3 regions of the Paenibacillus terreus genome follow, and region 2 is predicted to be linked to each of the others. Evidence: predicted binding sites of a transcription regulator. Region 2 holds the regulator's gene; each other region holds the start of a gene.
The links. Region 2 encodes LexA, which represses DNA repair genes until DNA is damaged. Its sites were predicted from a motif close to CGAACATATGTTCG; they were not measured.

Region 1 (4,276 bases), on a different contig from region 2:
CAAATACTGCAGTGACATCACATATGCCTGCTGTCTCTCATCTGCCATGACAATATCCGACAGCTCGGTTTTATTGAAAACCGACCCCTTGGTCATACGGTATTTGATCATGACATCCTCAAGAACAGACAGCGAATACGGTCCGAAATGTATAATATACCTGCCCCGCATGCGGCGCTTCCCCTGCTCTACCCTGGTAATTTCGAGTTCCTCATCGGCCGGGAAATGTTCTATGCCCTGCTGGATTTTATGCTCCTCTTCCGTCGGCTCATGCTTCATTCCTCAAAGACCCTTTCTTGACTTACCTTTTTTCTAGCTCAAAAGAAAACGTCCTGCTGATCGAGCAGGACGCCATTTTAATCCATATGATTATTATTCAAGCTCAAGCAGTTCTTGTTCTTCTTTGGCTTCCTTCGCAAGATCCTCAGCGCTCGGAGCTGCAACTGTCGTAGTGAGGTTGCTTGCAGCGCGGATTTTCTGTTCAATGGCATTCGTCAGGTTCGGATTTTCTTTCAGGAACTGCTTGGCGTTCTCACGACCTTGACCAAGGCGTTCCCCTTCATAGGAATACCAAGCGCCGCTCTTATCAACGATATCAAGCTCGGTACCCATATCCAGCAGGCTGCCTTCCTTGGAAATGCCTTCCCCGTACATAATATCCACTTCGGCTTGTTTGAAAGGAGGGGCCACTTTATTTTTAACAACTTTAATCCGGGTACGGTTACCCACAACGTCGTTGCCCATTTTCAAGCTTTCCACACGGCGCACATCCAGCCGGACTGTGGAGTAAAACTTCAGAGCACGGCCGCCTGGCGTCGTTTCCGGGTTGCCGAACATAACGCCGACTTTCTCACGCAGCTGGTTGATGAAGATCGCAATGGTTTTCGATTTGTTGATGGCACCGGAGAGCTTGCGCAGAGCCTGGGACATCAGACGCGCCTGCAAACCCACATGCGAATCTCCCATTTCACCTTCGATTTCAGCCTTCGGCACGAGAGCCGCTACCGAGTCAATGACAATGATATCTACTGCACCGCTGCGCACAAGCGCTTCAGCAATCTCCAAAGCCTGTTCACCCGTGTCCGGCTGGGAGAGCAGCAGCTCGTCAATATTAACGCCCAATTTGTTGGCATAAGAAGGATCCAGGGCATGCTCCGCATCAATGAAGGCAGCCTGTCCGCCTGTTTTCTGTACTTCAGCAATCGCGTGCAGCGCTACTGTCGTTTTACCCGAAGATTCCGGTCCGTATATTTCAATAATTCGGCCTCTCGGAAAGCCGCCGGTTCCTAACGCAATATCCAGAGCAATCGATCCACTGGGAATTGTTTCTACTTGCATGTGAGTCGATTCACCCAGCTTCATAATTGAACCTTTACCAAATTGCTTTTCTATTTGACGGAGCGCCATATCCAGCGCAGCACGACGATCTGACAATTAGCTCACATCCTTCATTGTTTATATTATTATAATACCTTGTTTGGACACGTTTGCCAAGCATTTTTTCGAACATACATTCGTTTTTTTACGTAGTCTGATAACATCCGACAATAGTGGATCGGACCATTTCAATGAGAAAAAGAAGCCGCACCACTTCCTTTGACAAAAAAAGAACCGTTGGCAATTTTGTTGCCACGGTTCTTCCGTATGATTCAGATTATATCATTCTTTTTCATTTTCAACAAGCCGGCGCCACAGTCTGTACAGAATGGCCTTGGCCGAGCGGATGCGGATCGTTTCCCGGTTGCCGTTCAGGCGCAGCTCATGAACCTCTGTCTTCTTGCCCCGCTCCGCGATCCCGATATAGACAAGCCCTACCGGCTTGAGCTCGGAATAACCGGGACCCGCCACGCCGGTAACCGACAGCCCGAAATCGCTGTCCATGATCATTCTGACCTGCTCTGCCAGCACCTGCGCCACTTCCGGACTCACCGCTCCCGGGCTGTTCTCTCCCTCAAGATAATCATGGGGCACATTCAGCAGCTTCTTCTTGATCTCATTGGAGTAGCAAACGATGCCGCCTTTGAAAATCGTAGCGCTGCCCGGTATGGATGTAAGCATCTCCATGACGAGACCGCCGGTGCAGCTTTCCGCCGCTCCAACCGTCAGCCCCAGTCTGCCCATCCATTCCACAATGACTTTTTCGAGCGGCACATCTTCACTCGCATACAAGTACTCCGGCAGACGCTGCTGAATCTGAACCTCGGCCGCATTCAGCTTGATAAGCGCTTCTGCTTCGCTCGCCGCCTTCGTAGACACCCTGATCGTCACTTCCCCTTCCTTGGCGTAAGGGGCGATCGTCGGATCACTCTGCTCCTTAATCAGATCGATCAGCTTCGTTTCAAGCGCAGATTCGCCGATGCCGGCAAACTTAAGCATTTTAGAATAGATTGCCATTTCACTGCCGCCCAATGCGTGCTGAAGAAGCCACGGTTTTGCCTCCTGTTCGAACATCGGCTTTAATTCCTTGGGGGGACCCGGCAAAATAACATAATATTTCCCCTCTTGCACAAGCGCATTGCCCACAGCCAGCCCGGTTTCATTCTTCAGCGGTGTGGCATCGTCAATCGTCAAGGCCTGACGGCGGTTGTTCTCCGTCATTTCAACTCCGCGATCCCTGAAGAAACCTTCGACCTTATCCATTGATAATCTGTCGATATGCAGGTCGCGTCCCAGCACGGCAGCGATGGCATCTTTGGTCAGATCATCCTGGGTCGGCCCCAACCCGCCGGAAAACAGAATAATGTCCGCCCGGCTTTGCGCCGTTCTTATCGCCTCCTGAAGGCGTGTCATATTGTCTCCTACCACGGTTTGAAAATAGACATCAACCCCGATCGCCGCCAGCTCCTGGGATAAATACTGGGCGTTTGTGTTCACAATTTGCCCGAGCAACAATTCGGTGCCTACTGCGATGATTTCCGCTTTCATATCGTTGCCTCCCATATCAATTCATATCGTATCTTTCCGCTGCTCCAAAAGAAAAAGCAATAGGCCATCCTATTGCATTCATCTTCAAACACAGAAAGCCTGTGCTCAAGCTTTGGAGGAACGGAGCAGGTGCCTATTCTTTACAAAATAATCATACCCTGAATAAATGGTAATGAAAGCAGCCGCCCAGATCGAAATTTGATCAAACGGAATTCCCATAAAGACAAAAGGGAAGTTGTTGATCAGCAAAGCCACGATCGCCACGATCTGTATGACCGTTTTCAGCTTGCCCCAATTGCTCGCAGCCACCACAGAGCCGTCAAGCAGCGCAATCTGCCGCAGTCCGGTAACGGCAAACTCCCGGCTTACAATCACTACGGCTACCCAGGAATCCAGCTTCCCCATCTCCACAAGGGAGATGAGCACTGCCGTAACCAGGAGCTTATCCGCCAGCGGATCAAGCAGCTTGCCCAAATTGGTCACCATGTTGTGTTTGCGGGCCAGGTATCCGTCGATACCGTCCGTACTTGCGGCCACAATGAAAATAAGCGCGGCAAGCAGCTGGTTGAAAGGCAGGCTGAATGATCCCCATTGCAGCGGGCCGGGATAGAAGTCAAATTCCACCAGCAGAGAGATCATCATAAGCGGAATAAGGCAAATCCGCGCCAGTGTAATTTTGTTGGGTAAATTCACAGCACACTCTCCCCTGACATTCTTTATAGAGGTAGTTCAAAAAGTCATCTTTTGATCACGAAGTCAATCAGGAAGCGGACTCGACATCGAATCTTGAATTCAGCCGGGCCTAAGCGGATGCTTCCGAAGCATGTTTCCTGCAGAAACATTTCAGGTGCTCACGTACCCCAAGAACGCTCCGCTCCTCAGCCCCTATCTTCATCCAACTCCAGCGTTTTGAAAAAACGCACTTCGGAAGCATACGCTTCGGTGCTGAAAACCTGACTTTTTGAACTCGCACTTATATATATAATTCGAAACGGGCTCAGCGCGGTGGCTTATCCGCATTATCGACTTCAAGTATAATATACGGCTGAAAGACGTGTCAAAGCAGGCTGCGCCTGCATTTGCCGGGGAGCCGAAAAGTAAAAAAACTCTGGCGCAGCCGACGGTACACCAGAGAGAATCTTTACTTAAAGTTTGTGAACTGAAGGTCGATGGAAAGGTCCGCCTTACGCAGCATCTGAATGACATCCTGAAGATCGTTTTTACTTTTACCTGTTACGCGGATTTGGTCTCCTTGAATCTGACTCTTCACCTTCAGCTTGGAGTCGCGGATCAGGATATTGATCTTTTTCGCATTTTCCTGATCGATTCCCTGCTTAAAGCTCAATTTTTG
Region 2 (4,276 bases):
CACCTGTGTCCAGAACATGGTCAAGACCAGGTACAGGACGGACAGGCCCACCAGCATAATCGGAACCGTCAGATTGCGCCCATAATATGTATCACCAGCATTTCCCGTGCTGCTGCCGATCGGTTGGCCCCCCTGCTTTTTACGCTGCTTGTTCACCTTCTCCATGTTTTTGCGAACTTTTCTTTCAAATGAACCGGCCATATGCACTTTTCCTTCCTCTAAATAGTAACGGTTATATAGTGACGGTGCCTCTGCCCGGGCCGCCGGCAAGCGGACCGGACCCAAGTACCGGCTGTATATCGTTATAAATGTATTTAATGCTTCGGTCCTTTGCCATTGTCCGGCTCTTCATCCACAAATTCGATGGATTCCAGCTGCTGCCGGAAGTTTCGGCGGATGTTACCCAGGTAAATTTCACGAAGCTCGGCTCTCTCCTTTGTTTCGGCTTCGGTCAGGCCCTCTCCTTTTGCTTTGCGCGCCAGCTCATTAATGCGCGCCACCAAGCTGTCAATATCCAAATTTTGTCCCCTCCAAATACGCAAAGATATTATACACTTTGACACGTTAAAAAGAGCTTGTCAAGGTTCCCCCGCAAGCTCCGTTCCATTCGTTCATATTCGTCATAATCCCATATGTTGAGAACTATATATATGATTCGGCTGCAGCAGGCAAACCCTCAAAATTCCGGCAGCAGCAGCACATCTCCTGCCCTGATTCCGGAGCTTTCGAGCCCGTTGATCCGAATAATTCCTTCTATATAAACTCTCGTATCCATGTAGTCCGGTTTATGTTCTTGTGCAATTCCCCACAGCGTGTCCCCCGTAAGCACAACCACCTTCTCATTGGATGCATGCAAATCGGACGAACCTGCAAATACTGTAAACAGGCCGGCAAAAGAAATCCAGAGCACAATTACGGCAACGAATAAACGAAGCATGCTGATCAGTGGACTACTGTTCTGCCCTGCGGTTCTACCGCCCGTGTGTCCACCCTGCGCCACGGCCGTATTATATATGCTTTGATAGGAGCTGTATTTTAACATGTTAACAACCTCCAAACATTTGTTCTTGTTTATTTCGAGAACACTATAACACGAACACATGTTTTGTTCAAGCGAAAATTAGAACACAGGTTCCCTATTTTTAATATTTCCTGATTTCACGAGAAAAACGTAACTGTAAAAGCCCGGTTTACGGCTATACAGCTTACTGAACAGCTGATACTCTGCCTCTGCAAATTGTTTGCCGACTTTCAGAACTTATGTTTGTACGAACGGCAGTTCTATGTTATAATTTTCCCAAACGTTACTTAAATGGGGTTGATGGGACATGTCTAAGATTTCCAGCAGACAGCAGGCAATTTTGGAATTTATACGTAATGAGGTTCGCTTAAAGGGATATCCTCCCTCTGTAAGAGAGATTGGGGAGGCGGTCGGACTTGCTTCCAGCTCTACTGTCCATGGACATCTTGACCGGCTCGAGAAGAAGGGGCTAATCCGCCGGGATCCCACCAAGCCGCGGGCCATTGAGTTGCTTGGCCAGGAGGATTCGGATCAGACACATATGTTCAACTACACGGTAACCCGGGTTCCGGTGGTCGGCAAGGTAACCGCAGGCCTTCCGATTACGGCTACGGAGAATATTGAGGATTATTTTCCACTGCCTCAGCAATTTGTTGGTGATGACAAGATGTTTATGCTGTCTGTTGTAGGGGACAGTATGATTGAAGCCGGCATCACCAACGGGGACTTTGTTATTGTAAGACAGCAGCAAACGGCCAATAATGGAGACATCGTCGTGGCGATGACCGAGGATGACGAAGCAACTGTGAAGACCTTCTACAAAGAGAAAGATCATGTTCGGCTTCAACCCGAGAATCCGAAATACGAACCGCTCCGCTTGACCAAAGTCAGCATACTGGGCAAGGTAGTCGGTTTGTTCAGGGATTTCCACTAGACCATCTTAGACCGAACACACCCCTGCATTTGTGCGATCCAGCATAAATGCAGGGGTGTTTCTGTCTATCTAAAGTTAAACTAATAACTGATTGATTCTGCTTCTGTGCGAATGCTGATGAATGCCTGCCGTCAGGCAATTGTCCAGTCAAGCGCGGCTAAATGGCATATGTTATATCAACATATCCGAAAGGAGTTGTCAGTATGTCTTTTTATCCAACAGCAGGACCCATCGTCTACCCTCCAATTCGATTCGTCAATGATCGCTATTATCCAACGGTCGTTCCGGTAGTTCACCCCATTGAAGTGATCAACCGTTGCCATCCGGTTGCAGTTCCGCATCATGTATTTCCTGTATCCGTGAGAAACGACCCAAGCTGCTACATCTGTTCTGTCGGCAAAAAAAGAAGAGGCCGCTAAGCAGCCTCATGCAACTGTGACTATTCACACCCGAAAGCCTTGGCACTCCAAGGCTTTTTTCCGTCCAAACTTCATTTTTGTACGTTTTTTCCCACCTAAAAAGGTAAAGCCCCCAGCGCTGGCACGCCAGGGACTCTCTCCCTTAGTATAGAGTCAAATACTGATCTCTCTCCCATTGGTGTACCTGAGTGCGGTACATATCCCATTCGATCTCTTTGAGCTCGTAGAAATATGCAAGAGCGTGGTCGCCAAGCGCGTCGGCAATGACTTCGCTGCGCAGCAGCTCGCCAAGCGCCTCTTTCAGATCAGCCGGCAGGCTGGCGATCCCTTCTTCCACCAGTTCCTCTTCCGTCATAACATAAATGTTGCGGTCGATTGGCGCTGGCAGTGAAAGCTCGCGCTTGATACCATCCAGACCTGCTTTAAGCATTACAGCCAGCGCAAGATAAGGATTGGCGGCAGGGTCCGGATTGCGAACTTCAACACGAGTGCTCAGACCGCGCGAAGCCGGTATACGGATCATCGGGCTGCGGTTGCTTGCAGACCAGGCCACGTAAGAAGGTGCTTCATAACCAGGCACAAGACGTTTGTACGAGTTCACAGTCGGGTTCGTAATTGCCGCCATGGCGCGGGCATGTTTCAGAATACCGGCCATATAATGGCGGGCTGTCCGGCTCAGGCCGAGCTTGTCATTTTCATCATAAAAAGCATTCTCGCCGCCCTGGAACAGCGATTGATGGCAGTGCATACCGGAACCATTTACACCAAATAACGGCTTTGGCATGAACGTTGCATGCAGGCCATGCTGTCTAGCGATCGTTTTCACCACAAGCTTGAACGTTTGAATCTGGTCGGCTGCTTTAATAGCGTTGGCATATTTGAAGTCAATCTCATGCTGCCCAGGAGCCACTTCGTGGTGGGAAGCTTCGATTTCAAAGCCCATCTCTTCCAAAGTCAGCACGATTTCGCGGCGGCAGTTCTCCCCCAAGTCTGTAGGAGCGAGATCAAAGTAACCGCCTCTGTCATTCAGCTCTTCGGTCGGATTTCCTTTTTCATCGGTTTTGAACAGGAAGAATTCGGGTTCAGGCCCCACGTTCATGGACGTAAAGCCCATTTCCTCCGCTTCCTTCAACACCCTCTTCAGAATGCCGCGCGGGTCTCCGGCAAAAGGGGATCCGTCGGGCATGTAAACGTCACAGATAAGACGCGCAACACGATCCGTGGCTACCCAAGGGAAAATGACCCAGGTATCCAAATCAGGATATAAATACATATCGGATTCTTCGATACGCACATAACCCTCGATCGAAGAGCCGTCAAACATCATTTTGTTATCCAGTGCCTTCTCAAGCTGGCTTACCGGAATTTCCACGTTTTTGATCGTTCCGAGCAAATCCGTAAACTGCAGACGGATAAAACGCACATTCTCTTCCTGCGCAATGCGGAGAATATCTTCTTTAGTGTAACTCAAGTGTAACCTCTCCTTTTATCTGTTATGTGTGGACGATATTCAAAAGGACTTTACATCAGAAGCAAGATCATTGCCTCACTTATTATTAAAAAAGCGTGAAAGCTCCCCTTGAATGAGCGATACCTGTCCCGGCCGCTTGCCTGCTACCAGCTGCTGCTTCAGCAAACGATGCAGCTGCGTATCGGACAGCTCGCGGCGCTTGACCTCCGTATCGGCCGTGATGACCGTCGCTTCCTCGGATTCCTTGCTGACAGGGTTCATCACCTGCTTGATTCCTGCTATATTTACACCTTTTTCGATCAAAGCTTTAATTTCTAGCAATCGTTCCACATCATTAAAGGAAAACAACCGCTGGTTGCCTGAGGTCCGCGCCGGAACGATCAGGCTGTGCTGCTCATAATAGCGAATCTGTCTTGCGGACAAATCGGTAA
Region 3 (4,276 bases), on a different contig from region 2:
GGCTGGAACGGCGAGGCTTCATGTAGGGAGATATTTATTATTTTCGTCCATCGGATCTCTCATCTGGTGTGTAACTTTTTTGGCTGTCGGGCATGCACTCGGCATGCGCTGGGAGGAGGGAGTCCGCCGCATGGAGCATTTTAGCCACAAATTGGGCATTGTAATTTTAACGGCGATGGTGCTCTCCGTATTCGCGACATGGTTCTGGAAAAAGCGGCGCAATTCAACAGATTGAGCACTTTAGCTTGAAAGCCGAAGCCCTCTGTGGTAATTTTACGGCAGTAGGATCGGCATGGGAGGTTAAAATTATGGAAGTTTTAAAAAGACGTATACTGGAAGAAGGCGTAGTGGCTTCGGATCAGGTGCTTAAGCTGGACGCTTTGTTGAATCATCAGGTGGATCCTGTGCTGACGATGCAGATGGGCAAAGAATTTGCCGAACGGTTTCGCGATGAGAATATTACGAGAGTGGTCACGGTGGAATCCTCGGGCATTGCTGTAGCATTCGCCACGGCGTATGAGCTGGGGGTTCCGCTTGTATTTGCCCGGCGCAAGAAGACGCTGCTGGCGGATCCTGATGCGCTCTCCGAGCGGGTGCCTTCCTTTACGAAGGGGATCGTAACAGACATCATGCTGTCCCGGCAATTTATTCATGAGAACGACCGGGTGCTGTTTATTGACGATATTATAGCCAACGGTGATGCGGCCAGGGGAATGGTAAAAATTATTCAGCGTTCCGGCGCGCATCTGGCCGGCTTCGGCGTGGTTGTCGAGAAATGCTTTCAGGCAGGGGCACGCACCATTCGCGAGCAGGGAATCCGGATTGAATCGCTTGTGCGGATTGCATCATTATCTGATGGAACGGTTCAGTTTGCCGAATAGTAACATTTCTCCGATTTCCCGACCTAATTTATGGCAATACCTTTGCAACGAAGGGGATATCGCTTATAATGTAGTTAAGGTTTTTAGGGAGAGGAGGCAGCAACATGGGGAAAGAACAATTGACGGAGCAATACTTTCTGGAAAAGTTGGCGGCGGCAAAAACTCATTTTGAACGTGCCCTGGATTGTAAGCATACAGAGTTTGATGATCTGTATCCCTATATGATCGAGCATCCTCAGTTTTTCTGGTATAAGCGTTATGTAGCCTGGTCTGAATTACTGACACTCGTTAACTTGTGCGAGGATCTGTCATTTCCTTGGAAGGAACAGTTTACTCCTCATCAGGTATCGTATGTAGAACAACGTGTGTTGTCTGCAAAAGTGCTTGATTTCTGGTTTGAGAAGAACGACAGCAAAGAGCATGCACAGCGTTAACCGTTAATCATTCAGGACAATTGTTGCTTAGTCGGCATTCCATATATCACAAAAGTGAGGCCTAAATGATTGAACATTTAGGTCTCTTTTTCATAGGACTTGATGTAGCAAAGAGAGAGAAGGTGAGTCAATGATCAGTGATGAACTGTTGGATTCCTACCGGGTTTCGGGAGAGAAGGTGCGGGTGATCCGGGACGCCCTGAAGGAAAATGATGTAGTTGGTATCGTGCTTGCATGGGATGAAGAGCATGTGCTGATTCGCAGACCGAATCGGAGAATCGTGAAGCTCAGTAGAAGTTATAAAGTGCAGCCGTTCAAGGAACCCCGTCCGGATACCCTGGACCTGGAACAGAATGATGCCTCCTTGTAGAAGCATGCTAAAAGAGCAGGAAATCTCTTAGGGTTTCCTGCTCTTGATATATTAACCTCTTGCCACTGCAGCGGCAGGGCGGCGAAAAGGTCTACGCTGTGGTGAGGCGGACACGGCTGCAGCCTGCCGGGAACGGCGTCCGATATAGCGGGATGGCTCGATGCGTCTGTATGGTTCAACTCCCGTGGACACCGAAGTGACCGGCAGGGAGGTTGACAATCCCAGGTAGGCCCGCATTCGTTCATACATTTCCTGACGGAATTCAGGCATCGGGATACTGATTTCACCTTCGGAGTCACCGCAAATGTATGACGCTTGCACAGCGGATTCGTTCTGCCGGATATGATGAACAGCGATACCGCGTTTCCTGAACTCATGCTTGACCTCGGACATCAGAATACCGGTTCGGTCTGCTCCGGAGTTGACGAGTTCTACATATAAATCCGGTGTTTTCAGCACACCGCTGTCTTCCAATATATGACTATCCCGCTCAAAAACCTTCTGAATAAACAGCAGGAGCAAGTAATTTTTAATTAAAGCCAAATCTTCTTTCGTAACGACTGCAGTAATCATATCTAGTCACCGCCTTCGATTATTTGAGTTTTTATCATAGTCACACTGACAGGAACCTATGTTCTTGTTTGTTCTTATTTTAACCGAACATATGAGCGGTAATCAAGACGAATATGGAAAAAACACCGCTTTTCGCAAAAAAAATTCCGAATCAAAAAGCCGATTCCCAGGTTAATCCTGAGTAACCGGCTTTACATTTTTCCAGGTATTCGTTTAAGGAGAGGTTTAAAGATAATCACACTTAAATTTTGAAAACTCAGCCATAGAGCCTTCCCCAGAGGCATATAGACCGATGAGCACGCCTGTAAATCCTCCCGCAACTTCAGATGAAAGGTATCTGGTTTGAGCCGTGCCTAAGAGGATGTCTTTCCCGTTTGCGTGAATGAGGAAGCTATAGCGCTCATGACTTGCCCGTATCATCAGAGCAGCATGGTTCTCACTTCCCAAGTCCACTTCATGTTCAACGGATTTAATATCGCCGATATTTAGGCGCTCGATCACTTTATAACCATTCTCATCTTTACGTACTGCTAAATCATAATGATGATTTTCATCCATATAGAGCGTGATGCCGGCTTCTCCGCTTGCAAGCTGTACATCGCAAGAGATTTCCGCGTTGAAGTCCCTTTGGCGAATGCCTATAAATGTCGGGGATTCCGGCATATCCAGGGTAACTCCGGTCCCTCTAAGCTTTACCTTATCGAACTCTAACATATAATTCTCCGCAACAGGATGACGGAGATAACACCAGTCCAGATTCCATTCCGTGTTTTCGAAAGTAAAGGTCTTTTTTTCTTGCTGCACGACATGGCTTGGGATGCGGTCGGTCTCAAAGCTGGTAAGGGTGGTGCCGTTATGTCCTGCCGTAAACCAGTCATCCTCCCCGAAAGTAACCGGTGTCAGGAAAACTTCGCGGCCAAGGTGATGATAGGTAAGCCAGCGGCCGATTTGACGGAAGCCCAGATGCAGCATCCACCAATTTCCATCATGATCTTGAATCAGATCGCCATGGCCAGCCCCCTGTACCTCATAACCGCCCAGATTTCGATTGGTCAGTACCGGATTGTTCGGATAGGCTTCGAACGGATCTGAGATCGAATCTGCCCGTGCATAAGTGACCATATGGCCATATTCCGTTCCGCCTTCAGACACCATTAGATAATAACGGCCATTTATTTTATACATATGTGGGCTTTCCAAATATCGTCCGCCTGTTCCGCGCCAAATCGAACGGCTTGGCGATAGCTTGCCGCCTGTTTCAATGTCAATTTCACACTGAGCAATCCCGCCAATCCCGTAATCGTCTTTCCCGTTGCTCATAAAGAATGCCTTTCCGTCTTCAAAATACAAATCAGGATCGATTCCTCCCTGATCCACATAGATCGGTTCAGACCATTCACCATAAATATCGTCAGTCCATACATAGAAATTTTGATGAGTGGTGTCGTTGGTCGTGGTCATGTAGAATCTCCCGTTGTTGTACCGGATCGTGGGAGCGAAAACTCCGCCGGAACTGCCCACCTTGCCGAGTTGAATCTGACTCTCTCTGGTTAGACAATGACCGATCTGCTTCCAGTTAATGAGGTCTTTGCTCTCAAAAATCGGAACGCCGGGGAAGTAATGAAAGGAACTGCAGACCAGATAATAGGTATCTTTTACTTTGCATACACTGGGATCAGGATAAAATCCTTTGATGACCGGGTTATTGTACTTCATAGTTCCACCTCTTTCATAAATTCATAATTATATAAATCTAATGCGATCGGTAACTAAGGAAATTAAACACCATCGTTTAAAGCCTTGCAATGGATTAGGCTTGATGGTTCATGTTAAATCTTTTAAATTTATATATATGTGATTTCAATAAATGCGGTCAGGAGACTATGATGATCATAAAAGCGAATGGGGAATCCCAATTTATGCCGTTATACGAAGCGTTGGCGAGCGAAGTCAGATGGAAAATTATGAGTCTCATTGCCGATAACGAGATGAATGTGAAGGATATTGCGGATAGGCTG

Region 1: a site for LexA is predicted at 1,504-1,517, ahead of recA (recombinase RecA). Genes of this name have one in related genera too.
Region 3: a site for LexA is predicted at 2,343-2,356, ahead of ACE5KN_RS00635 (YhjD family protein). Genes of this name have one in related genera too.

Annotation. Positions count from the first base shown of each region.
Region 1 is NZ_JBHIRX010000001.1:438,279-442,554, reverse strand. It holds gene ACE5KN_RS02070 (regulatory protein RecX) at 1-279, opposite strand, end outside; gene recA (recombinase RecA) at 373-1,434, opposite strand; gene ACE5KN_RS02060 (competence/damage-inducible protein A) at 1,660-2,925, opposite strand; gene pgsA (CDP-diacylglycerol--glycerol-3-phosphate 3-phosphatidyltransferase) at 3,031-3,618, opposite strand; gene ACE5KN_RS02050 (YajQ family cyclic di-GMP-binding protein) at 4,067-4,276, opposite strand, start outside.
Region 2 is NZ_JBHIRX010000005.1:262,018-266,293, reverse strand. It holds gene ACE5KN_RS12380 (hypothetical protein) at 1-201, opposite strand, end outside; gene ACE5KN_RS12375 (DUF896 domain-containing protein) at 315-518, opposite strand; gene ACE5KN_RS12370 (LysM peptidoglycan-binding domain-containing protein) at 677-1,042, opposite strand; gene lexA (transcriptional repressor LexA) at 1,329-1,955, shown strand; gene glnA (type I glutamate--ammonia ligase) at 2,517-3,845, opposite strand; gene ACE5KN_RS12355 (MerR family transcriptional regulator) at 3,921-4,276, opposite strand, start outside.
Region 3 is NZ_JBHIRX010000001.1:128,256-132,531, forward strand. It holds gene ACE5KN_RS00615 (DedA family protein) at 1-235, shown strand, start outside; gene ACE5KN_RS00620 (xanthine phosphoribosyltransferase) at 309-881, shown strand; gene ACE5KN_RS00625 (hypothetical protein) at 986-1,315, shown strand; gene ACE5KN_RS00630 (hypothetical protein) at 1,446-1,685, shown strand; gene ACE5KN_RS00635 (YhjD family protein) at 1,737-2,258, opposite strand; gene ACE5KN_RS00640 (glycoside hydrolase family 43 protein) at 2,484-3,974, opposite strand; gene ACE5KN_RS00645 (ArsR/SmtB family transcription factor) at 4,148-4,276, shown strand, end outside.